Regions from separate parts of the Pseudoalteromonas sp. Isolate6 genome, predicted to be linked through region 1. Evidence: predicted binding sites of a transcription regulator. Region 1 holds the regulator's gene; each other region holds the start of a gene.
The links. Region 1 encodes MetJ, which represses methionine synthesis genes. Its sites were predicted from a motif close to TAGACGTCTAGACGTCTA; they were not measured.
Positions count from the first base shown of each region.

Region 2: the regulator MetJ is predicted to act here: its motif matches at 6,689-6,706, upstream of metE (5-methyltetrahydropteroyltriglutamate--homocysteine S-methyltransferase).
Region 3: the regulator MetJ is predicted to act here: its motif matches at 7,208-7,225, upstream of metK (methionine adenosyltransferase).

Region 1 covers NZ_JAKEVK010000246.1:7-5,696, forward strand. Annotated here, with positions in the region: gene L1D50_RS20695 (malic enzyme-like NAD(P)-binding protein) at 434-1,675, shown strand; gene metJ (met regulon transcriptional regulator MetJ) at 1,756-2,076, opposite strand; gene metB (cystathionine gamma-synthase) at 2,421-3,641, shown strand; gene metL (bifunctional aspartate kinase/homoserine dehydrogenase II) at 3,646-5,690, shown strand, end outside.
Region 2 covers NZ_JAKEVK010000114.1:1,481-14,065, forward strand. Annotated here, with positions in the region: gene L1D50_RS14915 (methyl-accepting chemotaxis protein) at 1-261, shown strand, start outside; gene L1D50_RS14920 (TonB-dependent siderophore receptor) at 446-2,602, opposite strand; gene L1D50_RS14925 (PepSY-associated TM helix domain-containing protein) at 2,952-4,286, shown strand; gene L1D50_RS14930 (hypothetical protein) at 4,347-4,718, opposite strand; gene L1D50_RS14935 (ElyC/SanA/YdcF family protein) at 4,864-5,628, opposite strand; gene L1D50_RS14940 (LysR substrate-binding domain-containing protein) at 5,729-6,616, opposite strand; gene metE (5-methyltetrahydropteroyltriglutamate--homocysteine S-methyltransferase) at 6,907-9,183, shown strand; gene L1D50_RS14950 (EAL domain-containing protein) at 9,231-11,591, opposite strand; gene pyrC (dihydroorotase) at 11,777-12,585, shown strand, end outside.
Region 3 covers NZ_JAKEVK010000024.1:42,798-55,687, forward strand. Annotated here, with positions in the region: gene L1D50_RS05655 (GNAT family N-acetyltransferase) at 1-12, opposite strand, end outside; gene L1D50_RS05660 (sensor domain-containing diguanylate cyclase) at 362-1,312, opposite strand; gene L1D50_RS05665 (DUF3581 family protein) at 1,446-2,144, opposite strand; gene L1D50_RS05670 (cytochrome b/b6 domain-containing protein) at 2,322-2,960, opposite strand; gene L1D50_RS05675 (hypothetical protein) at 3,134-3,991, shown strand; gene L1D50_RS05680 (glutathione peroxidase) at 4,067-4,549, shown strand; gene L1D50_RS05685 (MarR family transcriptional regulator) at 4,542-4,985, shown strand; gene tkt (transketolase) at 5,073-7,067, opposite strand; gene metK (methionine adenosyltransferase) at 7,327-8,478, shown strand; gene L1D50_RS05700 (HDOD domain-containing protein) at 8,543-9,388, opposite strand; gene L1D50_RS05705 (hypothetical protein) at 9,515-10,174, shown strand; gene L1D50_RS05710 (Sir2 family NAD-dependent protein deacetylase) at 10,193-10,921, opposite strand; gene L1D50_RS05715 (winged helix-turn-helix domain-containing protein) at 10,951-11,457, opposite strand; gene L1D50_RS05720 (porin family protein) at 12,229-12,822, shown strand.

The DNA of each region.
Region 1 (5,690 bases):
TTGACGTTAAAATTAATTAAGTTGTTATTTTCTTATAGTTTTTATAATTGGTGTACATTTGTGCTAATTTTCTACATTTCGAGTTCGTTTTAGGGTTTTATTTTTTAAGTTTTAGCCATTTTATTTGTGAAATATTTCTTAAAATTGAGCTTATCTTCTCGGAAAAGTATAGAAAATACCGTGCTAGTGGATAGACCTGATTTTACTTGAATAATGAGTAAAACTCGGTATTGTGTGAATACGGTCGATTAACTATATGTCCTATTGACATACCACGACAGCAAAGCACATAGGCTTGTTGAGTGGTTGAATGTCGTCGCTCATATAGTTAATCGCACTGTGTGTTGCTCTAACCTGCCTGATAGGTTGCCAACATTCAGAATGCGAACGTTTACCACACTCTCACATTAACTTCGTAGGAAAATATCGCGCCATGACAGATTTTCGTCAACAAGCTCTAGATTATCACGAGAAGCCCGTTCCAGGTAAAATCAGTGTTGAACTTACTAAACCTGCCGAGACCGTAAAAGACTTAGCACTTGCATACAGCCCTGGTGTTGCAGAGCCAGTACGTGAAATCGCGGCTGATCCGGCGAATGCATACCGTTACACGGGTAAAGGAAATATGGTTGCGGTGATCAGTAATGGTACGGCGATTCTTGGCTTGGGTAACTTAGGTCCTTTGGCGTCAAAGCCTGTCATGGAAGGTAAGGCGCTATTATTTAAGCGTTTTGCGGGCCTTGATTCAATCGATATTGAAGTTAAGCACAATACCACCGAAGACTTCATCAATACGGTGGCAAATATCGCAGACACGTTTGGCGGTATTAACCTTGAAGATATTAAAGCGCCAGAGTGCTTTGAGATTGAGCGCGCGCTAATCGAGCGTTGTGACGTTCCTGTATTCCATGATGATCAGCACGGGACTGCAATTGTAACCGCTGCGGGTATGCTGAATGCGTTGGAAATCCAAGGTAAAGATATTCACGATGCGATTATTGTGTGTCTTGGCGCGGGTGCAGCCGCTATTGCTTGTATGGAATTATTGATCAAGTGCGGCGCTCAACGTGAGCACATCTACATGCTGGACAGAAAAGGCGTGATCCACACTCGCCGTGATGACCTAAATGAATACAAAGAGCTGTTTGCAAACAACACGGATAAGCGTACGTTACAAGACGTGATTGCAGATGCGGACGTATTTGTTGGTGTTTCTGGCCCAGATTTACTTTCTGCTGAAGATCTAAAGTTAATGGCTGACAAGCCTGTGGTATTTGCTTGTTCTAACCCAGATCCAGAGATCAGCCCTGAAGTTGCACACGGTGCACGTAATGATTTGATCATGGCGACTGGTCGCTCGGACTATCCAAACCAAGTAAATAACGTGCTGTGTTTCCCGTTTATCTTCCGTGGTGCGCTTGATGTACGTGCAACTGCTATCAATGACGAGATGAAGATTGCAGCGGTTGAAGCAATTAGAACGATTGCTAAAGAGCCTGTGCCTGCTGAAGTGTTAAAAGCGGCTGACGTGGATAGCCTTGAGTTTGGTTCTGAGTATATTATTCCAAAACCAATGGACCCACGTTTGTTACCTCGTATTGCAAAAGCGGTAGCGGCAGCTGCAATTGAATCAGGCGTGGCACAAATCGACATGCCAGCTGGATATATGGAATAATACCAATGGTATTATCCAAATGAAAAAAGCCTCGGTCGAGGCTTTTTTTGTGTCTGTATTCCAGCGCGAGAGAGTTTTTATCACTCTTCGTTTATTTCTGGGATCTCCAAGCCTCGTTCTTCCATTATTTGTCTTACTTCTAACGGAATACGCTCTGGATTATCTTTTCTCAAGTCTTCATCGCTCGGCAGTGGCTGACCTGTGAAGGCATGTAGAAACGCCTCACATAAAAGCTCACTGTTCGTGGCATGACGTAAGTTATTCACTTGGCGACGTGTACGCTCATCAGTTAGCACTTTGAGTACATTCAGAGGTATGCTCACCGTGATCTTTTTTACTTGCTCTGCTTTCTTACCGTGTTCTGCATATGGGTGAATATACTCACCGTTCCATTTTGCCATAATTGTGTACTTGCCTCAGTTACATCAATGCCAATATGACTGGGTTCTGGTCTACATTATTCACCAACCGCATGAATATAGGGATAACTTTACGAATTAAAGATAAATCCTAAACCCAAATAGATGAATAAACTAATCCGCCATAGCGAGATAGAAGAATCTCTGCCATAGTTTTCAATAACTCAGTCGTATTAGCAACGCCTAGAGTGGCGAAATTTTATCGGTTTAAAAAAGATAGTCAAATACTAGTTATTTAGCCATTTAGCGGTATAAATGTTTTGACTTCTAGTTTCTGTTGCTCTAACCTTTTAGACGTCTAAACATCCAACTATCTAGGTGACCTTATGAGTCAAGTTAACAAATCGACGGTTGCAGTGCGTCACGGTATAGAAGCTGATAAAGCACATGGAGCAGTAGTACCACCGCTTTACCTTTCTACCACCTATTCTTTTGCCGATTTTGATACCAAACGCGACTACGATTATGGCCGCAGTGGTAACTTTAATCGTGATGTGCTGGCACAGGCACTTACCGAACTTGAAGGCGGTGCTCGTGGCATTATTACCGCGACTGGCATGGCTGCCGTTCACCTAGTAACGCAACTGCTTAACCATGACGATACGCTGGTTATTCCACATGACTGTTATGGTGGTAGCTATCGCTTGTTTACATCGCTTGCAAAGCGTGGATTGCTCAAATTAGCCGTCTTGGATCTTACGCAACCAGAAAGTCTTGCACAGCTGCAGCAGATCAAACCTAAATTAGTTTGGATTGAAACACCCAGTAACCCCATATTAAGGCTCACGGATATAGAAGCTGTCGTAAACGCAGCGCGCTCCATAGGGGCTTTGGTTGCCGCTGACAACACCTTCTTGTCTCCTGCATTACAAAACCCTATTGCTTTTGGCGTGGATGTCGTCGTGCATTCAACCACTAAATATATCAATGGTCATTCTGATGTCGTGGGGGGCGCGGTGATCGCGCGTACACAGGAGTTGGGTGATGAGTTAGCTTGGTGGGCGAATAATATCGGTATTACAGGTGCACCTTTTGATAGTTACCTTACTCTACGTGGACTGCGCACCTTAAACGTGCGTTTACGCCAGCATCAAGAAAATGCTCAGCTGATTGCGGAGTATTTAGAAAAGTCGCCGTATGTTAGCCAAGTTTATTACCCTGGCCTTGAATCGCATCCTCAACACGAACTTGCGAAAAAACAACAGCTCGGCTTTGGTGGTATGGTGAGCTTTGATATCAAAGGCGATCTGCAAACATCAGCGAAGTTCTTAACGTCTCTAACGCACTTTTCATTGGCTGAATCTTTAGGTGGGGTTGAGAGTCTAATTTGCCATCCAGCGACGATGACACACGCAGGAATGGAGCCGCAAGCACGTTTAGAAGCGGGAGTGGGCGATACGTTAATTCGTATTTCTGTGGGCATTGAAGATGCACAGGATCTCATTGCAGATCTGGAGTCAGGATTTGCATGTATTGATGAAAGTCAGGCGAGTGATGATGCTAAGTCATTCAAATTAACGCCTGCGCATACAGTAGCGTTGTGGTGAGTAAATGGCAAAAGTAGTACATAAGTTTGGTGGTTCGAGTTTAAGCTCGCCAGAGCGTTATCAGGCGGTTGCCAAGATAGTGTTAGAGCAATGTCAGCTAGGTGACAGTGTTGTGGTTTCTGCTGCAGGAAAAACAACGAATACCCTAGTGAAATTATGGCAAAGCTTTGAGCAGCAAGATGTTCGCGCATTCAACGATGTTTTATTACAAGTTGAAAATCATCAACGTGAATTAATTGATGCCTTGTTTGTAGGTGAACAACACAGTGTGTTACTCAAACAGCTTGTCAATGAGCTGCAAGCAATCGCTTCAGGGCGAGAAGAACAACAGCTTCACTACGCGAGTTTACTTGCACATGGAGAGCTATGGTCGGCTCGTATATTAGCAAACTACCTAAGCTCTCAGGGTGTTGAAGCCAAAGCTATCGACGCTCGTACGTTATTTGTACAACAAGAGGGAGTGTTACTCCACGCCCATAACAAAGAAGCGTGCTATCGCGCTATTGATGATCACGCTATCTATATCGTTACCGGTTTTATTGCTGCAAATGCACAAGGGGAAACGGTGACTTTAGGCCGGAATGGCAGTGACTATAGCGCAACTTTGTTGGCAAGTTATCTTGATGCGGCTCAAGTATCAATTTGGACGGATACAACTGGTGTATTCAGCACTGATCCACGTAAAGTCGCCAATGCCATAAAATACACTAAGGTATGCCGTGGCCAAGCTGAATTACTCGCACGATTAGGTAATCCGGTATTACATGCAAAAACGCTGTCTCCACTTAAAGATACCGATATAAAACTACAAGTTCGTAGCAGCTTTGATGCCGATGCACTTGGCACTGAGATAGTAAAGGCAGGCTATAGCAAAGAGAAGCGCTTTATTACCACTTTTGGACAACTTGACCTGTTACGCGTCGAGCAGCTAAAAAGTGGTGAAGTAAAACAGCTAAGCCAGCTTATCCAGCATAGCATTCATCATTTTGTTAAAGGTGGAGAGGCACACTTACTGGTGCCATCTGAGTTTAGCCATGTTGTGATCAAAGCGCTGGATTCGCGAGCCAATATTATTGAGTCGCAAGTACAAGGCTTTGCTATTGTTGCCCCAAGTCAGGATGTTGCTGGGTTACATCAGCAGGCTCTGGAGCTATTGGATGAACATGCGATTGTCACCCGTTTTGTACTGCAAGAGCGTCATTACAGCTTAGTGTTAACCGATCAAGCAATTGATAGTGATCTACTTGCTATATTGCATGAGCGTTTGGTCAATAAAGGCAGAGAGCTTGCTGTGATTGTGGCGGGTGTTGGCAATGTGGGTGAAGTGTTTATCGAACAATGCAAAAACCAAGTCGCTAAGCTGAGTGAGCACTTTGATCTTAAGTTGGTTGGCTTACTGCGTTCTAAGCAAATGTTGTTCTGTCCAAGCGGGTTGAATTTAGCATCATGGCAACAGCAGTGGCAAAATGAGGCTATTGAATACAATGAAGCAGAGCTATTCACTCGTATTAAAGAGCTAGATTACGAGCATAAAGTGGTGGTCGATATTACTGCGAGCGAGCGCTTCAGCGAGTTGTATCCACAGTTTGTTGAACATGACTGCCATTTGATCAGCGCCAATAAATATGCCGGCACGGCACAACAAGGTTGGTACTCAAAGCTGCGTCAGCAGTTACAAGAGCGTAACCTGTTATGGCGTTACAACACCAGTGTTGGCGCAGGTCTTCCCATTAACTTTGCATTGGCTGATCTGCAAAATAGTGGTGATGAAGTAGTGAGAATTGAAGGCGTCTTTTCCGGCACTTTATCTTGGCTTTGTAGTCGCTATGATGGTTCTGAAGCATTTTCTGAGCTAGTGCTTGGGGCGCAAGAACTTGGTTTTACTGAGCCTGATCCGAGAGAAGATCTATCTGGCCGAGATATGCAGCGTAAGCTTTTGATCTTAGCACGAGAGTTAGGCATTGAACTTGAGCTTGACGATATTGAATTAGAGGCATTAATGCCTGAGTCCTTGAGTGTGGGTACATGGCAAACGTTTTTAGAAAATCG
Region 2 (12,585 bases), on a different contig from region 1:
GTGGATAGGGCTAATGAGTCAGCTCAAATCATGACCGACATAGACAAGGCGGTAGATGAAATCGTCGGTATGAACATTCAGGTTTCAACTGCGACAGAAGAACAAACAACGGTGGTTGCGGAAATAAGTGAAAACATAAACGACTTCAGTAGTAGTATTTCTGAAATTACTCGCAATGCACAAAGTAACGCAGATGTAAGTAATGATTTAGAAGCGCTCGCTGAAAAGCTAAACAGTCAAGTACTGGTATTCAAGGTTTAATGATGGCTTTACTTGATAATTAACTTAAGAGGTTTTGCGCTAAAGTCAGAAACCACAATGAAGCTGATTATTTGGGGCTAGAATAGAGCGGGTTTTGTCCATAAACCCGCTCTATATATTTAAGCGTTTTGCATACCTAACCAAGCCTGAAATAGGTTGCTAACCCAGGCCCTACTGTTTTGTGTTAAAACAGGTATTCCATACTTAAATTGTATGCTCTAGGCTCGTTATGTTTTTTAGGTACAAAACCGTACGTGTCGTAAAACGTCTCATCTGTTAAATTGCTGATATTCAGTTTTAGGCTAAGCTGGCTAGAGTATTGATATTTGATGTGTGCATTAAGTAAAAGCTGGCTATCAAGCTCAGCGCGCACAGCACCTCGACGGCCACCTGTTGGCAGCCCAAGGTCAACACCAGGAACGTTTAAAATATCAACTTTTCTGTTTGTATCCCAAGTTGCACTCAAGCCTAAGTTCCAAGCCCCATAAGTATATTTAGTACTTGCATTGAGCGTCTTTCTTGGTGCGTACAAGTTAATATCTTCACCATTTTCGTCGACAACATCGAAATCACTGTAACCAAAGTTTGCTTGCCAATCTTCTGTTAGCTTTGCTTCTAATTCAACTTCAAATCCATCAGCCTCTGCACCATCAACGGGTCGATACCTAGCTGGTCGCTCATTCGCATATTCGGGGATAACAACACCAAAGTCTTCCTTTAAACTATCAAAATAAGCGACATTTAAGCGTAACTTGTCGTCCCATAGTGTGGTTTTGATACCTACTTCTAAGTTTCGCGCTGTGATCGGCGCTAATTGCTTTAAGTTCACATCTATTTTATCCAGTTGTGGCTCATAGGCGTCGGTGTAACTTGCATACGTGCTGATCTGATCATTGATATTGTAAACCAGCCCCACATATAGGCTTTCACCAGTTTCTTTACCTTTATCGCTAGAGAATCCGCTCCAAGCAAAATCACGCTCGTTGGTGCGTTCATAATCGAAGAATTTGACGCCTAGAATAGCGTGAAGGTCATCTGTTAACGTTAATTTACTGCTAAGGGCGATACTCAGCTCTTTTGTTGCTTTGTCCCAATAGCCAATGAATTGCTTATCGGTTGCGGTTAAATGAGCAGCAGGGTGAAGGTTATTAATCGATTGGAGTGGATAAAAAATTGTCCTCGCATTTTCATCCAACTCTTCGAAGCGATCGTCAGTAGATTCAAAATCTGCATTTAAATAGGTGATATTTACTTGGTGCGATCGGTCAAATAATTCAAATCGACCAACCAGTCCCAAAATAAAATTAGTCCCATCGACGGTTTCTATCCAACGTCTATCACCGCCTTGAAGACCAAGGCCCGTTTCTTTGTTTGGGTTTCCACTAAAGTAGGTTAAGGTAATGTCAGCTTCTGTTTTACTGTATTGTGCGCCAAAGTTAAGTGCCCAATCTAAATTGATTTGGTGAGATAATTTTAAATGATAACTTTGGTGGGTATTGCCGTTGTAACTATCTGGCGAGGATAAATTTGTTTTCTTGTCTATTTCAACAGAGCTACCATCAGAGTAAAAAATTGGCAATCCCCACGGCGATAGTTTCAGTTCATTGTCTTGGTAATGAACACTAAACGAGGCTTCTGTATCTTCAGAGAAATAATGATGCAACTGAGTGTATGCAACGATCTTGTTACTATTTTCTTTATCGACGAAGCTATCTTTTTCCTCATAGGCAAGAATAACTCGTCCGGCCAATGCTTCATCTTTAGTGAGAGCTCCGGTTGCATCTACATGTGTACGCATTTTATTCCAAGAGCCAATCTCGGCACCAACTTCAACAAAACCGCCTCGATCTGGTTGCTTGGTGATAACATTTAGTGTTGCTGATGGTTGTCCTGCGCCAGCCATCAAGCCAGCAGCGCCCCTAAGAACCTCTACTCGGTCATAGACAATAGTGTCTAGGCGACTCTCTTGTGGTCCAGCAATTGAAGTAGGTAAACCATCTTTGACCAAGGCATTGACGAGATACCCACGAGAGGTAAACTCAGTATTATCACCCGCTCCAAATTTGTATCTTGAGATACCAGTTGCTTGTACCATGATATCTTCGAGGTCATTAAGTTCGAAGTCTTTTATATAATCGTGACTTAAAACGGTGACAGATTGGGGGGTTTCTTTAATAGTAAGGTCAAGTCCTGTGGGACCCGAGTTACGCTTGATTGGCTGGCCAACAACACTGATCCGTTCAATATTGTCGCGATCGACTTCTGCTGCCGCATTTGGAGAAAAATAAAGGAGTGATAACATCAGAGCTAGTGCTGTAGATTGATGCGCTTTGGTTTGCATGGGTGTTTCCTTTCCTAAATTGTTTTTTCGTCACAAGAGATAAAGATGAAAGTTCCTATGAAATGTAGGAGCTATTTTTCTGAGATTGAACCAAGCTTTCGACCAGTTCTAACTGAAAACAGAAATTATTTTCAATTCTAAATGATAATTCTTTTTGTTACCATAAGGGGTAATTCAAAAAATGAATTATTGCAAAAATAATGGCTTACCCAAATCTCAGATTGGTCAGGATCTAATTGTTAGGTAGGGTGTCAATTAGGTTAGATAGCGCTGTCACAGGGGCTTATCTGTGTTTGAATATCAAAGCAAGGGAGTGAAGTCGTTTTATGTCTTCGCTATTAGGTGGTACATGACGGCAAAACAATGGTTCAACTGGCATAGTTTGAGTGGCGTGTGGTTTGGGTTGTTGCTGTTCATAATATGCTGGACTGGCGCGTTTGCGAGTATTGCCCACGAATTAGATTGGCTATTCAATGAGCCGGTGAGGGCAACAGAGGGCCAATCAAACATAAATTTAGCAGCAGCTTATGAGATGGTACAAGAGGCGTATCCTGACGCCCAAATAGGGATTGCCTTTACAGGTCCTGATACTTATTTTGCGCATGACATCGTGATGCGGATGCCAGATAGTCCATGGCAACATGTTTATGTCGATCCATATTCAGGAGCTATCCAAGCTGAAACCAGCTTTTTTAATATTCAGCGCTTTTTTCGCGATTTTCACATGCATTTTTTCGGCGTTTTTGACAGCATCATTTCATATTATCTTGTGCTTATCTTTGCCGTGCCTTTATGTATTTCGACTGTGAGTGCGCTTTATGTATATCGCGGCTGGTGGAAGAAGTTATTTGCCTTAACACTTAGCGGGGATGCTCGAGCCAAAATGGCAAGTATGCATAAAATAAGTGGAGTATGGGGCTTATGGCTTGCGATTGTTATTTCATTCACGAGTATCTGGTATCTATTTGAGTTTGTACGAATGGATCTGGTTGATGGTAAAACAGCCTTTACCGACGTTGGTGATTTTGCCGTTAATCCTTTGCCCGAACTACCACGACAGAATAAGCCGCAATTGTCAGTAGTAGAATTATTCGCAATAGTAAAAGGGGCGAGACCCGACCTTGAGGTGAAAGCGATCCGCTATTCTGGAGGTTATTTTTATGCTGAGGGGCAATCCCACGATTGGGTCGTGCGGGATAGGGCAAATAAAATATATGTAAACCCTTACAGCGGTGAAGTTGTATACAGCCAAACAGCATCGAGCCAAGGTCTGTACTGGCGCTTATCTGACACTGCAGACCCTCTACACTTTGGCAACTTTGCGGGTGTATGGGGGAAAATATTGTGGTTTATATTTGGGATTGTAATCTCATTTTTGGTTCTCAGTGGTACTTATATGTACATTAAACGGCAGTTTAAGTTGCGTCGTAAAGATGAGCATCGAGGTGTTGTAGTGTCACTGTCTTTAAGCTTTGGAATGATCTTATGTATTTGCTTTTACGCTCAACAGACTATTATGGGTTATGGTATTGCAGGAAGGTGGCCAGAGTTACCCTTTGCTTCGTTTATATTTTTATCGGCCTGGGTGTCGTTCACTTGCTTAATTATCGTGCTTTGGAGCGCAGCTCTGCTTAACTTATGTCTTAAAAATCGGGGGTCTTCGTTCAAGTTGGGTATGAATTGATTTTTTGCAGGCCAAAAAAAACCTCGCTGCTGCGAGGTTTCTTCACTCATGAAACTGTGATTAAACAACACCACGAGGTAAGCGACAGTCGTGATCCTTTGCTGCTAATTCAGCAATCCACTGTTCTTCTGCTTTGAAGCCATCTTCGTTTTCTGTAACGATAGTAAAGCTTGCTGATTTTACAGCTGCAGCCTTAGGCGCTTTCTTAGTCGTTTTCGCTTTTTTGGCAGGTGCCTGCGTTGTCTCACTTGCTACAGCTGACCCTGAAGTTAGCTCTTCTGTTAATTCAGCCACTTCAGCAAGACGCATGTTTTTGCCTCCATCGATGCTATACCAACCTGGTTTTGCAGTGATTTCAGGCTTTTTGCCATGTGCAGCTTCGTACGCAGCTTCGAAAGCGCTTAGTACTTCAGTTTTATCTAGTTTACTCATCGTAGATCCTAGTCGTGTTGTACGCGGATACGCGGGTTAAGATTAAACTCTATTTATACCCATATTTGCGCAAATTTTCAATTTTTTACGTTTTTCAGCGCTAATTCATCGAACTTTAGCCTGATTTTGATGTCTTTTTCGACGCTTATAGTGCTTCTGGGTCAATAATACGACGAATTGTGATCCACATACTGCCAAGTTGCTCATGCCAAATCCGGGTGACTACTTCTAAGGCCTTATGGTTCGGGATAAATAGCCTGCTTAGTGGGTATTGCTTGAAGTTATAAAATTCCGTCGGCGCAGAGAACACTTCAATACCTTGCGCTTCAAATAGGTTTTTTGCGCGTTTCATGTGCGCAGCCGATGTAACCAATGCAACGTCATAATCGACTAGCAAAGGTGCTAGCATTTTTGCTTCGTCCGCTGTGTCTTTGGCATTGGGGTTTTGCTTAATACGTGTAGCGGAAATACCTAAGCTCTGTGCGGTTCTCGCCATAAGTCCCGCGCTTGTTGCATGGCCATAGCCGTAACCAGAGACATACAGTTGGGCTTTTGGGTAAATATTAGCAAGTCTTACACCTTCAACTAACCTAGCTAGACCGCAGCTGCCGAGTTGGGCGTTGCTGGGGAGAGATTTATCTGGGTATAAATCACAGCCAAGTACAACGATTTTATCTATGTTGCTGTGCTTACTTGGATTGAATGCAGCGAGAGTGCCAGTATCTCTCTCGATAATATGTTGTGCGACATAAGGAGTCGACAATGCCCAAGTGGTGAGTAAGACGAACCAGCTTGCAATATAAGGTCCTTTACGCATCTTAGAGATAAAAAGCATAAGCCCCATAAGCACAACCAAAGATAACGGTAAAGGCATCAGAAGTTGACCGACAACCTTTTTGACTTCAAACATTTAAAGATGTCCTAGATTTAGATAAGCCTAACGCAATGCTAGCATGAGATTGAAGCTGTAGAAATGTATAACAGTAAGGGCTCAAAAAGAGCCCTGAATATTATCTTGCGGTGGTTTTGCGGCAAGTGTTGAGGAAATGACGATAGACAGGGTTGTCTTTCATGCTTTTCTTCATAGCTAAATACATCGGGCGATTTAACCCAAGTGCGCCAAGAGGAATAGATTTAATCAATCCTTGGCTTTCATAGGGGGTCACTAACCAGTCCGGTAATGCTGCAACCCCCATACCTGCACTGACAAGTTGGAAGATTAATAAACCTTGATCGACGGTTTTTAGTGTACCGTCAAAGCGTGCATTTTGAATGAAGTGCTTAAATATATCCTGACGCTCTCGTGGAATAGGGTAAGAAATGATGGTTTCATCTTTTAGGTCGAGTGCTGTGACATAGGCCTTCTTGGCCAATTCGTGATCTGGTGCAACGATTAACTTTAATTTAAAGTCAAAAAGGTGCGCGTATTCCAGTTGTTCGGGTTCTCGAATGTCTGAGGTAAGCACTAAGTCCAGCTCATCTTCAATAAGGTCAGGAATAGCGTCGTAGCTAAAGCCCCGCTCGTAATCGACCTTAATGTCAGGCCAAAAGGTATTGAATTCTTTAATTGTTGGCAGCAACCAGTGAAAACATGCATGACATTCCACGCTTAATCTGAGTTGCGAGATAGGCTGATTAAGGCTTTCCTTCAGACGACACTTGGTTGCTTCAACTTTAGGTAAAACATCGTTGGCAAGTTCCAATAATAACATCCCTTGAGGGGTAAAACGTACAGGCTGCGTTTTGCGCTCAAAAAGCTGGCAGTCGAGTTTGCTTTCAAGATCTTTGATCTGATGTGATAAAGCAGATTGAGTTAGGAATAGCTCTCGCGCAGTATTCACAAGAGAACCAGTTTCTTTCAAGGTGGAGATAGTCTTTAGGTGCTTTATATCAATCATTATCAACAATTCTCATATTTGAAGTGAGCAAATCTCAGCTTTTCTCAATATTACGATTCTATTTAGTTATTATCAATGTCTAGACGTCTAAATACCTGCGGTGAATTGTTCAAAAATTCACTAATCCACTATAACACTAAAAATGACAGCGTTGTCACTACTTCTGTAAAAATTTTGCAAAAAATTACAATTTAATTTTATTCATGTGAACTCTGAGAAAGCATCAATTGTTGTTTTTAAACATGAAAACTATATTTTAGACATCTAAACCTCTAGATGGAATTTAAATTATGGCATTAACACATAACTTGGGCTTTCCTCGTATAGGCAAAAAGCGTGAACTTAAATTTGCAGTAGAACGCTATTGGTCAGGTGACTTAACGAAAGACGACCTAATCGCAGAAGGAAAGCGTATTCGTGCAAAAAATTGGGCGTTGCAAGCTGACGCAGGTGTTGACCTTCTCCCTGTAGGCGATTTTGCTTGGTATGATCACGTATTGAATATTTCATTACTTGTCGGCGCTATTCCTAGTCGTCACAAAAATAATGAGCCGGTAAATCTTGATACTGTATTTCGGATTGGTAGGGGGCGAGCACCTAGCGGCTGTGCGTGTGCTGCCAGTGAAATGACAAAATGGTTCAACACTAATTATCATTACATCGTCCCTGAGTTAACACAAACGCAGGACTTTGCTCTGACTTGGACGGAGTTATTTACTCAAGTAGAGGAAGCACAATTACTTGGCTACCAAGCAAAACCCGTATTGGTCGGCCCGGTAACCTATCTCTACTTAGCTAAATGCGTTGGTCAAGAGTTTGATAAATTGGCTTTATTAGATAAGTTATTGATTGTATATCAGCAGGTACTCGGCAAGCTTGCAGAGCAAGGCGTTGAGTGGGTACAAATTGATGAACCTATTTTAGCATTGGAAATCGACGATGTTTATCGCAACGCGCTGCGCCGAAGCTTTGATGCGTTGAACGGCCAAGGAGTAAAAGTGTTATTGGCCAGTTATTTTGACTCCGTACAAGCGCATCTTGAAGATATCCAGTCTTACCCCGTAGAAGGCGTACATTTTGACTGCATAGCGGCAAACTATGACTTGGCCGTGTTAGGTGAAGTAGTTGGGCAAGATAGTGTACTGTCCCTCGGGATTGTGAATGGTCGTAACATTTGGCGCTCGGATCTCGAAGGCGCATACCAGCAACTTGCTCAGGTTCATGAACGTCGTGGTGATAATCTCTGGCTTGCTCCTTCATGCTCATTATTGCACACGCCAGTCGACTTAGAGCAAGAGCAACAGCTTGACAGTGAATTAAAGTCTTGGCTCGCATTTGCCAAACAAAAAGGGCAAGAGCTGGCATTATTGAAAAATGCATTGGAACAACGTGATATTACCCAGTTGGTCGAATATTCTAAGCCTGTAAAAGCGCGCTTGACCTCTACTCGCGTGAATAATAGCGAGGTACAACAGCGTGTTTCAGCGCTTACAGCAAAAGATGGTCAACGCAATAGTGAATTCGCGATCAGAATTAAAAAACAAGCACAGTCGCTAAATTTACCCCTATTGCCAACCACAACGATCGGCTCCTTCCCACAAACTCAAGCTATTCGTAAGGCACGGCGTGATTATAAGGCGGGTATCTTGAATGCTGATGCTTATCATAGCCAGATGGAAGCGGAGATCCGTTATGCCGTTGAAGAACAAGAAGCGCTTAACTTAGATGTGTTTGTACATGGTGAAGCGGAGCGCAATGACATGGTTGAGTATTTTGGTGAATTACTCGAAGGTTTTGCCTTTACTCAGTTTGGCTGGGTGCAAAGTTATGGTTCACGCTGTGTTAAACCCCCTGTGATTTGGGGAGATGTTTCGCGTGCAGCACCAATGACAGTTAATTGGACGAGTTATGCACAGAGCTTAACCAAAAAACCGATGAAGGGTATGCTAACAGGGCCTGTGACTATTTTATTTTGGTCGTTTGTCAGAGATGACTTAGACAAGCCAAGCATCGCGAATCAAATTGCACTAGCACTGAGAGATGAAGTCGTGGATTTGCAAAATGCAGGGATTAAGGTGATCCAAATCGATGAACCTGCATTTAGAGAGGGGATGCCACTCAAAGCCAGTCAGTGGCAAACCTACTTAGCTTGGGCGGCGTATGCGTTTAGGGTATCCGCAAGTGGTGTGAATGACGAAACACAGATCCATACGCATATGTGTTATTCGGAGTTTAACGATATTATCGCCGCCATTGCAGATATGGATGCAGACGTGATCACGATTGAAACGTCACGTTCAAATATGGCGTTACTCGACGCCTTTGAACATTTTGACTACCCCAATGACATCGGGCCTGGCGTTTATGATATTCATACGCCAAACGTCCCTGAGATGGCATGGATAAAAGATTTAATTCACAAAGCAGCGAAGAAAATTCCAGTAGAAAGATTATGGGTGAATCCAGATTGTGGGCTTAAAACTCGAGGATGGCCAGAAACCCGAGCCGCACTTGAGAATATGGTGACAGCGACCAAGGAGCTCAGAAGCGAATTAGGGAAAAGTTAATCTAAAAAGTCCACATACCTCATTGTTTATATACAATGAGGTGTTTGCTAGTTTCTACTCAGTAAAAATGCCATCGCTTGATCTGCGGCTAATGGTTTAGAAACAATATAACCTTGACCAAATTGACAGCCTTTTTGCTTTAATAGCTGCCACTGGGTTTCGAGCTCGATACCTTCAGCGACAACGGTCAGATTAAGTGATTGCGCAAGTTTCAAAATCGCATCAACTAGGGGGTTCTCTCTTTCAGTTAGTTGGTCAATGAAACTCTTATCAATCTTAAGCACATGAATAGGCAGCTGGTGCAAATAACCTAATGCAGAGTAACCCGTACCAAAGTCGTCAAGATAAAGCTTCACTCCAAGGGATTCTAATCCCTGAATAATTTTGGTTGCGAGGGCTAGGTTCGCGATCAATCCAGATTCTGTGATTTCCAAACATAAAGAACCAGGTGTAAGCTCATAGCGATGATAAAGTTGCTGAATTGTATCTACGAACTCTAAGCTTGCGAAATGTCGCGATGAAACATTTACGGTAATACGAATCTTTGGCTGCTTTTGCGCTTTCCAGCGTTTGAGTTGTTTGGCTGCTAATTCCAGCAAATGTAAGTCAAGCTCAATGATCTGTCCGGTTTGCTCTGCAATCGGAATAAAAGCATCTGGAGACACTAGACCATTTTTGGGGTGAAACCAACGGACGAGGGCTTCAAAGCTAACAATAGTGCCTGTCGTTAGGGAAAATATCGGCTGATAATACAGCGAAAATTCATTGTTTTTTATGCCATGCTGCAGATCATTTTCAATATCGGCCTGCTGTTTTAAGCGTTTGCGCATGGCGTTATTAAAATAACATACTTGACCTCGGCCCAAAGATTTTGCTTCGTACATTGCCGCATCTGCTTGTTGCAGTAAATTAATTGCGCTATCGGATTCGTTATCAGTGAATGCAACGCCAATACTGCCAGAAGCTTGTAGAACATGGCCATCTATATGAAGAGGCTTGGTTATGGCGGTGGTGATCCTATTAAGAAGCAGAGTGACTTGTTGCCGGTCTTGGACGTTTTCCATAAAAATCGCAAACTCATCCCCCCCGAGCCGCGCAAAGGTGTCGGTTTTGCGAATGCAGCCATTTATCATCTCAACAATAGCAATTAAGAAATGGTCGCCAACATCGTGGCCAAGTGAGTCATTAATGCTTTTAAATCTGTCTAAATCGAGATAGATCAGGCAGTGCAAATTAGAGGACTCCACTCGCGCTAGCCTCAAAATAGCATGTTTGATCCGCTCTAATAATAAATAGCGATTGGCTAGACCTGTTAAATCATCGTGTAAAGCTCTATGTTCTAGTGCCTGCCTTGAAAGCTGCCGATCTATGGCCATGCTGACTTGACGACTTATATAAGTCAGAATAGATAAATCATGACTCACGAAAGCTTGGTCGTTATTATAGCTTTGCAGCACAATCACGCCCTGATATTGATCATTAACCAAAAATGGTACGCCTAACCAAGAGCGTGGCGAGCGACCCACCATCTTAAAATCACCCCGCGTAATGTGCGCTCTAAATTGATCGTTATCGCATAGCAGAGGTCGTTGGTTCTTCAGAATATAGTAGGATGCAGTATGCTTAATCTGATCTTTTGATACTTTTTGGTGAGCATTACACTTTTCGCCTCCCTCAATCAAATAATCGATTTCTAAAATATCCTGTTGAGTATCATAAAGGCCAATAAAGAAATTCTCGGCGCAAAGCTGAGAGGCAATGATTTTATATAAGTCATCATAAAAAGCTTCAAGGTTCTCAAAGCGGTAAGTGATGTTCGCAATTTTCAGTAGTGATTTTTCTAAATTCTGCGCTTGGTGCAACTGGGTAATCGTGGTTTGGAGGTTTTCTAAGGTGCGTAATTGATGGATTTTGGCGCTGAGTAAATGTGCGACCGTTGATAATATCTGTAAATGCGCGGAGGTAAAATAATCAGACTCAGGGTGTTCACAGTCAATAACACCGATCAAGTGGCCATCATACTCAAGTGGTACACATAGCTCTGACATGGCTGGCCGTAAATCAGCAATATACATTGGGTGAGAGGCGACGTTCCCAGAAATAAAGGGCGCTCTAGTCGTTGCAACTTGCCCGGTAATACCTGAACCAATCTTTATCTTAGTTTGCTCAACACGATAATCCCCATTAGCATGGCAAACGCCCATACTTGCAGCGACTTCTAAATACTCTTGATAAGGGTCAGCAAGGTAGATAACACAATCTACAAATCCAAGTCGATTAACGACCTGTGTTGTAACGTATTCAAATAATTCGTCAAGTTTGGTTAGATGCAGCAGCGACGAGGAAAACTGGTTAATGATGCTAAGCTGCTCAGTTTTTGATTCTAATTTTTGGTTCTCAGATAGCATACATATTTCTCATGAAAAGATGCTACTAAGTTAACTTAAATTGTATATATTTACCAATGTTGTGAAAAATGAAAACGAGCTAAAAGTAAACTGACAAAATGAAATAATCTGCGCTTGGCCTGAAAAACTTTACTAACACCCATGCGCAGCCTATGATCGGGCAAATTCAGCAGTGGAAGAGAGCAATGACGAGCAAACAAACGCTAACGATTACACGACCAGATGATTGGCATGTGCACCTACGTGATGGTGATGTCTTGGTCGATACGGTAAGAGATATTAGTCGCTACATGGGCCGTGCGATTATCATGCCAAACCTAGTACCACCAGCAACTTGCACAGAGACTGCTTTGGCTTACCGTGACCGCATTATGGCCGCTAATCCTCAAGGTAACTTTCAGCCGCTAATGGTGTTATATCTCACAGATAACACGACTCCTGAAGAAATCAAAAAAGCGAAAGCAACCGGTCATATCGTTGCAGCTAAGTTGTATCCAGCCGGCGCAACAACAAACTCAGCATCGGGCGTAACGGATATTGAAAATGTATATCCAGCGCTTGAAGCGATGCAAGAAGTTGGCATGTTGCTACTCGTACACGGTGAAGTGACGGACTCTTCTATTGATATCTTTGATAGAGAAAAAGTGTTCCTTGAGACGAAATTATCCAAAGTCGTTGATAACTTCCCAACGTTAAAAATTGTACTCGAACATATCACGACAAAAGACGCTGTTGATTTTGTTAATCAAGCGCCTGACAACGTTGCCGCAACTATCACAGCCCATCACTTGCTTTATAACCGCAATCATATGTTGGCTGGTGGCATTCGCCCTCACTATTATTGTTTACCTATCTTAAAGCGCAATACGCATCAACAAGCATTAATTGAAGCGGCGACAAGCGGAAGTAAAAAATTCTTCTTGGGTACTGACTCAGCCCCTCATGCGAAAGATAAAAAAGAAGCTGCATGTGGTTGTGCTGGGGCGTATACCGC
Region 3 (12,890 bases), on a different contig from region 1:
AATTGAATACATACTCTTCCACTTAAATTACACAAACGACCGTCATTGAAGCGACAAAGTGCGTTTGAAAAACCTTAATTAAATTATCTATTTTGAGGCGAGAAAATCTTGTCAATAACACCACTGTCGCATCCTGCTATCGCCAAAGTACCTGCATCTATGTAGACAAAGCAAAAATTTCTTATTTAGTTGCGCTGAAAAAGAAATTTTTAACGCTGTTAGCGTCAGGTTCGTAGCTTCAAATTGAGCAAGTATTATGACAAATTGGTATTAATAACAGAGCCATGAGATCACATGTACTCTGCTTAGTGGACGATGACTAAGGGAATTAATTTAAGGAAAGCACTATTTTGTCGGCAATCTAGGTCATTTTTTTCTGGTACATATGTTTGTCCGCTCGAGCAAATAAGCTAGCCATACTTTCGAACTTATTATCGCTCTTGGCAAACCCAGCTGAAAAACCACACTTGGGGAGTTTTTTCTCTTTTAACGCTTGATAGAAATTAGCCTCACTTTGAAAAATAAAGTCGTTTACTTCCTCTTCATTATCTCGTTGTACAATAGCCAAGAACTCATCACCGCCATAGCGCCCGATAATATCATCTTCGCCGCTAGTGGCCTTCAACGCTTCAGCCAAGCTTTGTAACACTTGATCACCAATCTTATGACCATAGCTGTCATTTATTGGTTTAAAACCATCTAAATCAAGAAAGATACAGTAAATAGCTCCGCCAAGTTTTAAGACAATATCACGCTTATGTTCACCGAGTATTTCGGTCGCGCGACGATTCAACACTTCAGTCAACGGGTCTTGCATTGCAATAGCTTTGATTTTGCTATAACGCTCAATCATCACCAAATCATCTTCTAGCATATCGCGTAAGTGCTCTATAAACTCGACCAACGAAGCGTTGTAATTTGTAGGCTTAAAATCCATCACACACAAAGTGCCAAACGACTTTCCACTGGGCCAGTGAATAGGTACGCCCAAGTATGACTCAAAACCATCAACGGCAACCTCAGGGTTATCGTCCCATTGATAGTTCGCACTAGCATTTTGCTCGTATAAATTACGGTTATTCGCAACAACATGCTTACAGAAAATATTGGTTTCTTGCGGTATAAAACCACCAGCAGGATACGGATTTTCTTCTTGGTCGCTTGCAATCATCACTGCAAAACCATCTTCTTTTTTTTGCACTACAAACGCAGCAGGCGCCGAAAAAATCTTTGCCATTAAATCGACCGTTTTTTGCCATTTTAATAATGTTTGTTGCGAGGACTCTGGTTTGAGCAAGTCTGCATAGGGCACAGTGATACCATTTCGTTCAATTACAATGTTATCTAAACAGTATAGCGAACAGCTGAAAAGAGGATGAATTATTGTTTAAAAAGAAAGCTGTATAAACAGCACGCTGACCGGTAAATCAGCGTGTACTACAAAATTATGGCTTTAATGCTACTTTTCTATCGTTGTAATAAGCAATCAAATCATCAACGGTTTGCTGACAATACTCACGGATCCCTGAAACTAACATGTGCTTTTCACCATAGCCGACTTTAGTGCCGTTAGACAGCAAGTTAAAACGCAGGTTGATCTTGCCACGTTTGCCTTCATAGCTAAACTCTGGCTTAGCTGCTTCCAATGTTACTTCCGATACCGATATATCATCCATATGGATAGACATAGATTCGTAAATCACCATTGGCCTTGCAGGATTGATCATTACTTCTTGCTCACCCATCAATGGGATGATCACATGAGGAAAGGTAGTGCCTGAAAATTCAACGTAATTTCTCGTCAAACTATTGATGAGTGTTGGACAAGTGCTGGTTTCGCCAGTGCGCGACACAGACAGCATCACTTTATCATTTGCGGTAATATCAAATTGTGCAGCACCATCTGGCAATACGAGCTTTGTCGTTTCGTCCACCATGCCCACAAAGCTAAACTCCATATTTTCGCTTAATCCGTAGTGCTTTAATACTAAGGAGAAAAGTAGATCACCCGGTACACAAAACTTCTTTGCATCGATGTCGTGCAATGGGTTGTAATCGTCCGCGACTCCTTTTGCAAACAAGCTCCCCTGTTCTCTGGTAATGGTGATTTCATTTGCTTGTTGTTGATAATACGGCTCTAACATCGCTACTTTTCTCTAACCTCTATGATAAAACTGCGCCATGTTACCAGAATTTTCTGAAATAGAGGTCATATCTGTTACGATAATCTGTTAACAAATATTACACTAGCCGGACTTGGTATTAAAAGTGAGTGAGGTTATTGAAAACAATAACCTCGCTCACTTTTGTTTAGAGTAGAGTTACATTAACCCTTGTAATGGCTCGGCGCCCCACGTAAAGAGTAATAAAGCTGAAAGTGCAATAAAGATAAGGTATGCAACAACACCCGATTTCATAACAGGCGTGCTGACTGCATTTTCTTGCTTACCAGTAACTAACGTCTTTACTAGGTTTTGACCTTTTAGGCGATACACCACAATAGCAAATATATGCAGTGCAATGGCCGCGATTAACAGCTCAATATTGGTGTGATGTATATCACCTGCTAATTCAACTAAGTCGTAAGATACATATTGTGCAAGCGGTCCTTCCACCAAAATATCATCGGTTGTCATCAAGCCAGATACGAGCTGTACAAGGATCAGCACAAAAAATAGTAGCACCATCAAACTGCCTGCGGGGTTATGCCCTACATGACTTTGTTTTGATTTAATGGCCGATAAAATCGCTTTAGGTGAATGAAATAAAGCGCTTAATTTAGCGGTTTGGCTACCAATGACACCCCAAATTAATCGCGTTGCCATCAGTGCTAGCACTAAATAGCCAGTAACAAAGTGAAGATCCATCATGCCTTCTTCACCGGTAATATATAAGGTTACTAGTCCTGCTACGAGCAGCCAGTGAAACCCGCGGATAAATCCATCCCACACTTTGGTCATCATTTATTTGCCCCATAGGTAAAAATCATTGCAATGATGACAGGTTATAAAACTCAGCACAAAGAGTTAAGGTTAAATAACCGCTTATCTTGATATAGCACCCAATTTTGAATGCTAATTAAGCATAATGTTCTATAGTAAACAGGAGTCAGCTTTACTTAGTTGGAGCAATAATGAAATATTTACTGCTAATGCTGCTGTTGTTTTGTGTCTGCTGCGACGCAAAAATATTGCTGATCTCGAATGAGCCTGCCGATGAGCAAAGACTTTTTACCAAACAACCCCATAGTTTAGAGTCCGATACCAACAACTTGCTTTTAAACCAGTTCGGCCGAGATTACTTCGATTTTAACATTGTCACCCCAGCCGAACTCAACCAATTGCTGGCAAGTGAAGACCCAGTGTGCGCAGTGTCTCGCCTAAAAACCCCAAGCCGCCAGCAAGCCTTCTTGTTTACCATCCCCATTCACCTCTATCCAAGCCATAGATTATATTACTTCAAGCAACGCACTCCTATTGATGCCAGCCTTGTGAACAGCACCGGTAAGCTGACGTCGCTTGCAAGCTTAATGGCTTACTATCCTCAAGCCACCATCATCAAGGAGATCGGCAAGTCTTACGGTAATACCATTGACTCCGCATTAGCGCTGCTTGACCCAAAAAATGTTGCCACCAAACCATATAAAACGTCAGCACAAACCATTATGGAACACTTCAGCGCAGGAAGGGACGACTTTATATTAGCCTACCCCGCTATTTTTCAGCAAAGCTTTCCTAAGGACAAAGCCCATCAAGTGGGGTCATTACCAATAGCAAATAATCTTCCTCACCTGGAGGGCCATATCGCTTGCAGCCATACCCAAGAAACCCAAGCATTTATCGAAAAGGCCAACCACATGATCCGTGCACTTTACTCCACTAATACCTACCTCAACACACACTTAAAATATCTCCCTAAACAAGATCACGCTTTGATCACCAGACGACTTGCGATGCTAAACGCCAAGTATCAACGTACCGCAGCAAAATAATCTCAACAGCTATTGCACAAAGGTCATACCTGGTTTAAATTAAATCGCACACGACTAAATCACAAGAGATTAAAAATGACGACGCTATATCAGTTTGAAGCAAACACATTACAAGGTCAGACATATCACTTTACCGACTTACAAGGTAAAGCTGTGCTTATTGTTAACACGGCCAGTGAGTGTGGATTAACCCCACAATACGAAGGGCTACAAAAATTACATCAAAAATATGCGGACCAAGGCCTTGTTATCATCGGCTTTCCCTGCAACCAGTTTGGTAAACAAGAGCCTGGTGATGCAAAACAAATTCAACAAGGCTGTTTAATCAACTATGGTGTCGATTTTCAGATGATGGAAAAGATAGAAGTTAATGGCGACAACACACACCCACTTTATCAATACCTAAAATCTGCACTTCCAGGACTATTTGGTAATAAAATCAAGTGGAACTTCACTAAGTTTTTATTCAACCAACAGGGTGAACCGATTAAGCGCTATGCTCCAATCACCAAACCAGAACAAATAGCCAAAGATATTGAAAAGTTATTAAATGAGTAAATCGAATCCGCAGCTCAACCTCGATAATCAGATCTGCTTTCGGCTATATAGTGCATCAAGACAGGTTACCCGACTCTACCAGCCGTTACTCAAAGAGATTGGGCTCACGTACCCGCAATATATAGTGTTATTGATTTTATGGGAGCAAGATGGACTGCTCGTGAAAGAAATAGGCGAGCGAGCTGAACTCAATAGCAACACCTTAACACCGCTTCTTAAGCGATTAGCAGAACGAGGTCTAGTTACCCGCAGCAAAAACCCTGATGACGAACGGCAAACCTTCATTTACTTAACTGAAGCAGGTAAAGCACTGGAGCAATCATGCACATGTATCCCAGCACAAATGATGGCAAAAGCGGGCTTAAATATGGAGCAAGTTCAACAGTTAAAGCAGTCTCTTGATATGTTATTAAAGTCCAGCGCTGCAACACCATAAGAAAAAGCAAAACACAGCAAAGCTCAATCTGAGCATTCAAGCATAAAAAAACCCATGCATAGCATGGGTTTTTTCTCTTTCACTTGATTATGCAAACAATGCGTTTGCTTTTTCAACGATATTTTCTACCGTAAAGCCAAATAGCTTGAATAGCTCATCAGCAGGCGCTGACTCACCAAACGTTGTCATACCAACGATCGCACCATTTAGGCCTACATATTTGTACCAGAAGTCCTCGATACCCGCTTCGATAGCGACGCGACGCGTTACTGAGCTTGGTAGTACACTTTCTTTGTATTCAGGAGATTGCGCATCAAAAATGTCAGTTGAAGGCATAGACACAACACGTACCTTTTTACCTTCTGCACGAAGCTTATCCGCAGACTCAACCGCAAGTTGCACTTCAGAACCTGTCGCAATAAGAATAATTTCAGGCTCACCATCACAAGATAGCACATAACCACCTTGCTTAATTGCTGCAACCTGCTCAGCGGTACGTGGCTGCTGCGCAAGACCTTGACGAGTAAATACAAGTGCAGATGGACCATCAGCGCGTTCAACCGCTTGCTGCCAAGCAACTGCTGACTCAACTTGGTCACATGGACGCCAGCTCGCTAGGTTTGGCGTAGTGCGTAAGTTCGCCATTTGTTCTACTGGTTGGTGCGTTGGACCGTCTTCACCAAGACCGATTGAATCATGGGTATACACAAAGATACTTCTTTGCTTCATCAATGCAGCCATACGTACGGCATTGCGTGCGTATTCCATAAACATTAGGAATGTCGCACCGTAAGGGATAAAACCTCTGTGCAATGCAATACCATTCATGATGGCAGACATACCAAACTCGCGCACACCGTAGAAGATATAGTTACCCGCAGCATCTTCTGCCGTTAAGCCTTTAGATTGATCCCAAAGTGTCAAGTTAGAACCCGCAAGGTCAGCAGAGCCACCCATAAACTCAGGTAGAATTGGACCATAGGCATTCAATGCATTTTGTGATGCTTTACGTGTTGCAGGGTTTGCAGGATTCGCTTGAAGCTCTGCAATATACGCTTCAGTTTTCTCTGACCAATCTGCTGGAAGTTCGCCTTTCATGCGACGCTCAAATTCAGCAGCAAGCTCAGGATAATGCATTTGGTATTCAGTGAACTTAATCAACCAGTCACTTTGTTGATTTTGACCACGTGCTGTTGCGTCCCATTTAGCGTACACATCTTCTGGTATTTCAAATGCACCGTGTTCCCAACCAAGGAATTCACGAGCAGCTTTGATTTCATCCTCGCCCAGTGGTGCACCGTGACAATCATGGCTACCTGATTTATTTGGTGAACCATAACCAATAACCGTTTTACAACAAATAAGCGTTGGCTTGTCAGACTCTGCTTGCGCCGCTTCGATTGCAGCTTTAATCGCATCGCTATCGTGGCCATCAACACCGGCGATAACATGCCAGCCATAAGACTCAAAGCGTTTTGGTGTATCGTCGCTAAACCAACCTTCAACTTCACCGTCGATTGAAATGCCGTTGTCATCCCAAAATGCAATCAGTTTGCCAAGACCAAGCGTACCCGCAAGTGAACAAGCTTCGTGTGAGATACCTTCCATCAAACAGCCATCACCTAAGAATGTATAGGTATAGTGGTTAACGATGTCGTAATCTTCACGGTTAAACTGTGCAGCCAATGCTTTTTCAGCAATCGCCATACCTACCGCATTAGTAATACCCTGACCTAATGGGCCTGTAGTCGTTTCAATACCTGGCGCGTAACCATATTCTGGGTGGCCTGGTGTTTTTGAATGTAGCTGACGAAAGTTTTTGATGTCATCAATTGATAAGTCATAACCCGACAAATGCAACAATGAATAAATTAACATTGAGCCGTGACCGTTTGACAATACAAAGCGATCTCTGTCGAACCACTCAGGGTTACTTGGGTTGTGCTTTAAAAAATCGCGCCAAAGTACTTCTGCGATGTCCGCCATGCCCATCGGGGCTCCTGGGTGGCCAGACTTGGCCTTTTGTACAGCGTCCATGGAAAGAACGCGAATTGCATTAGCAAGTTCTTTGCGAGATGGCATGAATTCTCCTACCTTTAAATGTGTTTCGCGGGGTTTGAGCCCATTCTTACTTATTTATATGGCTAACTGCAACGGCAAAGGCCATAAAAAAACGGGTACAGACAGACTTTTTCCGACCAATAAAAAAGTTTGCACAATTTTGGACGTCTAGGCGTAAAATAACTAGTCAATGCCTAGGTTTTTTGGTTAGAATACGCCCCTTAATTTTTCGCGCTGTCCCTGATGTTTGTGAAGCGCAATATTTGTGAGCATAAATACAATGGCTAAACATTTATTTACTTCTGAATCTGTTTCTGAGGGCCATCCAGATAAAATCGCCGATCAGATCTCTGATGCGGTTCTAGATGCCATCCTTGAGCAAGATCCAAAAGCACGTGTTGCGTGTGAAACTTACGTTAAAACCGGTATGGTTATGGTTGGTGGTGAAATCACGACTAGCGCTTGGGTTGATATCGAGGAATTAACTCGTAAGACCGTGCGTGAAATTGGTTACACGCATTCTGACATGGGCTTTGACGCTGATTCATGTGCAATCCTAAATACCATTGGTAAGCAATCACCTGATATTAACCAAGGTGTTGACCGTACTCGCCCAGAAGAGCAAGGTGCTGGTGACCAAGGTCTAATGTTTGGTTACGCGTGTAACGAAACCGACGTACTGATGCCTGCTCCAATCACATACTCACACCGTTTAGTTCAGCGCCAAGCGCAAGTTCGTAAAGACGGCACACTACCTTGGTTACGCCCAGACGCTAAGTCTCAGGTAACATTCGCGTACGAAAACGGTAAAGCTGTAGGTATCGACGCAGTTGTATTATCTACACAGCACTGTGATTCTGTTTCACAAGCAGACCTTGTAGAAGCTGTGATGGAAACTATCATCAAGCCTACATTACCTGCAGAGCTTATCACTGAAGCAACTAAGTTCTTCATCAACCCAACTGGCCGTTTCGTTATCGGTGGCCCTATGGGTGACTGTGGTCTAACAGGTCGTAAAATCATCGTAGATACATACGGCGGTATGGCACGTCACGGTGGTGGTGCATTCTCTGGTAAAGATCCATCAAAAGTTGACCGTTCTGCAGCGTACGCAGCACGTTACGTTGCGAAGAACATTGTTGCCGCTGGCCTTGCTGACAAGTGTGAGATCCAAGTGTCTTACGCAATCGGTGTTGCTGAGCCAACCTCTATCAGCGTAGAAACTTTCGGTACAGCTAAGCTTGATGAGTCGCGTTTAATCGAACTTATCCGCGCGCACTTCGACTTACGCCCTTACGGTCTAATCACTATGCTAGACCTTGAGCGTCCAATTTATCAGCCTACTGCTGCTTACGGCCACTTTGGTCGTGAAGAGTTCCCTTGGGAAGCAACAGATAAAGCTGACGCACTGCGTGCAGCAGCAGGCCTATAATCCCCTGCTGCAAAAAGTAAAAAAGGCGCCTAGTGCGCCTTTTTTAATGCCTACGGTTAATCCCCTACCCGATAAATACTTCGTCGACATCATCTTTTAAGTTTTGATACTCATCTTCATGCAGATTAAGCTCAATCATCACCTTATCTTTAAATAAATACCAATCTGCTGCGCTTCTAAAGTGTTTTGCTTCAAAACAGAGATTTTCAGCCAGTTTAAGTGCCGCAAAGGTTTGCACATATTGCGCATTTTTTTGCTCTTCAAGATAGCTTACGTCATGGTGACGCAAAATCATCTGACATATTTCTTTGGGTAAGTGCCAAGATGTCGCAAGAAAGTAACCTATTACTGTATGTGGCACTGGATATTGTTGCTGCTCATAATAAATCAGTGTTTGCTCAGGTCGCTCTATGGACTGTTTTATTACCTCAGCGTAATCAGGGTATTTTACGGCCATTGCAGGGATCCCGGCATCATGAAACAGTCCGAGCAACTGTAAATTCTCCATCGGTAATGATGACTTTAAGTGATGTCCAACTACCATTGCAGCTTTTGAAATATCAGCAGCGTTATCCCAAAATTGCTGCAGTGAAATACAGCATTTGGACTGCTCAAACGCGTTTTTAAGCAAATATCCTGTCACGAGCTGCGTAATACAGGTAACGCCCAAAAACATCACAGCTTGTTTAATGTCTGTAATAGTGCGGGCAAGGCCATACGCAGGTGAATTAATCACCTTTAACACCGCAGCTGATGCACCAACATCTGCTGCAATAATATCCGCAACAGCAAATAACTCAGGTTCTGGTTTTGATAATTCATTTTGTAAGGCTTGTAATATTTCAGGCTTAGCAGGTAAGTTAAACCCGCCGCGCAGATCATTCAGCACTTTATCGTCAATATCGATCATTGGGCTACCTCTGAATTGATAAATCCAAGTTTAGTTCATCGCCTGATATTTGCAGTATTGAAGTTAAAATACTCGAGTGAATAAGCTATCATCGAGATTAAGTATTAAATAACAAAGTGTATTTAAATGTCGAATGGTAGCTTAGCACCGTTTTTACTGGCGTTAAAAAGTGCGAACATCGAAAAAATAAAAGCCGTGTACACAGACGCTCCCAAAGACGAGCAGATTGAAGTCCTAAAGTTTCTTTTCAAAAGCGCACAGAGTGACGATGCACGCTATGGCCACTATCAAGATATAGCGAGTATTTGCTTACAAGCTGCGCGCTTTCCAGAAGCGATGATAGCTGCGATTAACTCCTTAGAAAAGTTTGCCTTTTTCTCACCCCCTTTGATCCAAGCTGAGCAAATCAACAACCTCAACCAGCAAGGGAATAACATACTGCACATTCTTTTATCGCAAATCGCAGCGAAAGATAACGGCCTCAACTACCTCAGAACCTTATTACACTTTGAAAGTAAAGAACTACTACAAAACGCACTTAGTCAAAGAAATGCAAAAAAGTTAACACCTCTCGAATGCTACTTAGCTTTTAATAGCCATACTACCCCGCTTAGCATTCAAGAATTAAGTGCGTTACTCGGCTTGATAGAAATCGAACGACGACATATAAGCGTTGTAGAACTCCACAACGCTAAAATGATTGAGTCACATCTCATACAACAAAATCGATTCAGCGAGTATAAACAATTTCTGTTAGCTACTTACTACCAAGGCAATACAGGATGAGTTTTCCCAAACTTTGGATTAAGAGGCTGGCAAACTGGTGATGTATTCACTTGCCGTCATACGGTGATAAGTGACTTGCTCGTAAAGTAAGTGCGCAGGGTTTGGGTCAACCACTTCAATTGGAATAGCTTTGTGCCTTGCTATTTCCAAGGCCATTTGAGTGATATTGACACTAAAGGAAGTACCTATAAAAATCATGCGATCCGCAGCATACATTCGTGACTGTGCTTCGCTAATACGATACAGATCGGTGTAGTATTCGTCGAATAGCAATACATAGGGTTTAAGTGACACGCCTTTTTCTGGGCCTCGCTGCGCGATCTTGAAAAGTGCTAACAGCGACTCAGCTAATCGACTTTCGTCCACCTCATCCCAAGGGGCAGTAAAGCACTCCGTGGGCTCACCTTGGGTATGAAAGGGAGTCACCTGATCAACACGGCCATGGATCGCAATAAAATGATTATTTCCCGCTTTACCATCTAAACCGTCGATATTTTGCGTGATCACATTTTTATCACTAAGCCATTGATGAACTTGATTGGGGCCGTGATTACGATAAGTCACAAAACGATGGTAATACCATTTTAAGAATTCCGCCGGTTGTGATTTATACATTGCGCGCGTAGCCATTTCTTGAGGAGTGTAGTTAGCCGAACCTATCGTCCAAAATCCATCCTCTCCCCGGAAAGTCGGAATACCACTTTCAGCACTTACACCAGCACCTGTGATATATAACGTTTGCGACATAATACGCCCTCAATCCACGTAAGTTTGACTCACGATAACGTAAAGTAAACACCCACAGCTAGTAATACAAGTATGCCCACAAGCCCAAACATTGGCAGCTTACTGACTGACTCGGGTTTTTTGAGTGCATTATTCGTGACTGCGGCTTCATTCTCAGAAGGTTTATCATCTAGCACTCCCCCTGCGGGGTTAGTTGATTGAGGCAAAGACTGCTTTGAGGTCTGAGCTTCTGTCGTTCCCTCAAAGGCCGTACATGGGATCTGCCATTGATACCCTTTTCTCGAAAAGGTTTTGATAGCATCATCCCCAAATAAAGCGCGTAAATGCCCGATATTTTGAAATACGACCTGATCCGTTACTTTTCTATCTGGCCATACCTTTTCTAAAATATCTTCTTTACTGTGAATGGTTTGAGGAGCAGTTAAAAATAGCTCCAATATCTGAGCTGGCTTTTGTTTTAGATTTAGCTTTCTATCATCTTTATAAAGCTTGAGTTCTTTGCTATCAAACAAAAAATCCTTAAAAGCAAATTTCATTTCCCTAGTTCCCAACTTGGTCTTAAATACTATAATAATTATTGTTTTTTTCGAATTTACTACGACATAGCATTGCATTTATAACGAAACATGCCACGAAAATACAGGCTAATGTTACATCGGTTTACAAACTATTGATAAAATCGGCCCTTAGTATAGAGCGATCGTTCAGAAAATCACTACCTAATCCTTAGAATAATTCGAATAGACTCAAAACCTAAGCGTATATAAACTGCGTTTCTCGTAATTGTAGGACTGACGCATGTTACTAGCTTTCATCTATTCCATCGTGTTGATTAAAACCTCATTACTGGGTTTAGGAAGCGTGAGTATTTTGCTCTCAGTAGTCTTTACCGTCGCGTTACACCTCAACCTCCCAGCGCTACCTGTCAATGCAAAAAGTAAATTTATAAAATCCTTTAGGTTTGCGCTCTTCGCACACCTGCTCGGGTATTTGCTGTTATTGAGTAAACTTTTGTTTATTGCTGGCTGGCAAGATGTGCCTATGTTCATTGCAAGTCATTTGGTCATGCATCACATATGGAGTGGGCTTATTGCTGCAATTTTAACATTTTTCACCATAATGAAATATCAAATATTCATTGCAAAACCTAAGACACCAACAAGCACTTAGCAAGTGCAACTATTTAGATTTGTAAAATAAATAAAACCAAATTCGACGCCTTCTTACACTTTATGACAGCCCCCCAACAGACCTTGACACCCACCCTATTTATACTGTCTTCAAGTTAACCACAACGGACATTGATTATGAAACTTAAAGCGCTTTTATCTCTTGCATTACTCACAACAAGCTTATCGTCTTTTGCAGAGCAAAAGGACGAGACACACCGTGTCGGTTTAGACATTTCTGGCGGTGGCGCCTCTTATAAAAGCTCAAGCAAAGATGGTGATGGTGTAGGTCAAGCCTACCTGTATTACAACTATCACTTTACGCCAATTTTGGCGCTTGAATTAGGTTATAACAGCGGTGAAGACTTAGATGATTGGAAGTGTGAAGACGAAAACGATCGCAAATTTACCTGCACACAAAACAACAAAACTTTGTTTGGTCTTGGTGCTAATAACTTAGAATTTGATAACTTCGTCGTTGCGGCTAAAGGCTACTATCAAATTTCTGACAATAGCTATTTTTACGGTAAATTAGGGGCGAACTATTACGATTACGAAATCACTCGTGGCCGCACCAAATTAGTTACTGACGACGGTATCGGTTTTGTTGCTGAGGCCGGTTGGCAATATGACTGGGATAACGGTATAGCAGTTAACCTTGGCTACAAGTACCTTGATATGGGTGACTTGGATACATCAAACTTATCTCTTGGTGTCAGCTATCGCTTTTAATACCAGTTGTATTAAGTAAATGATCTATCTTGAAACGGGGAAATAGCTTTAGTAGCACCGCTCTCGCG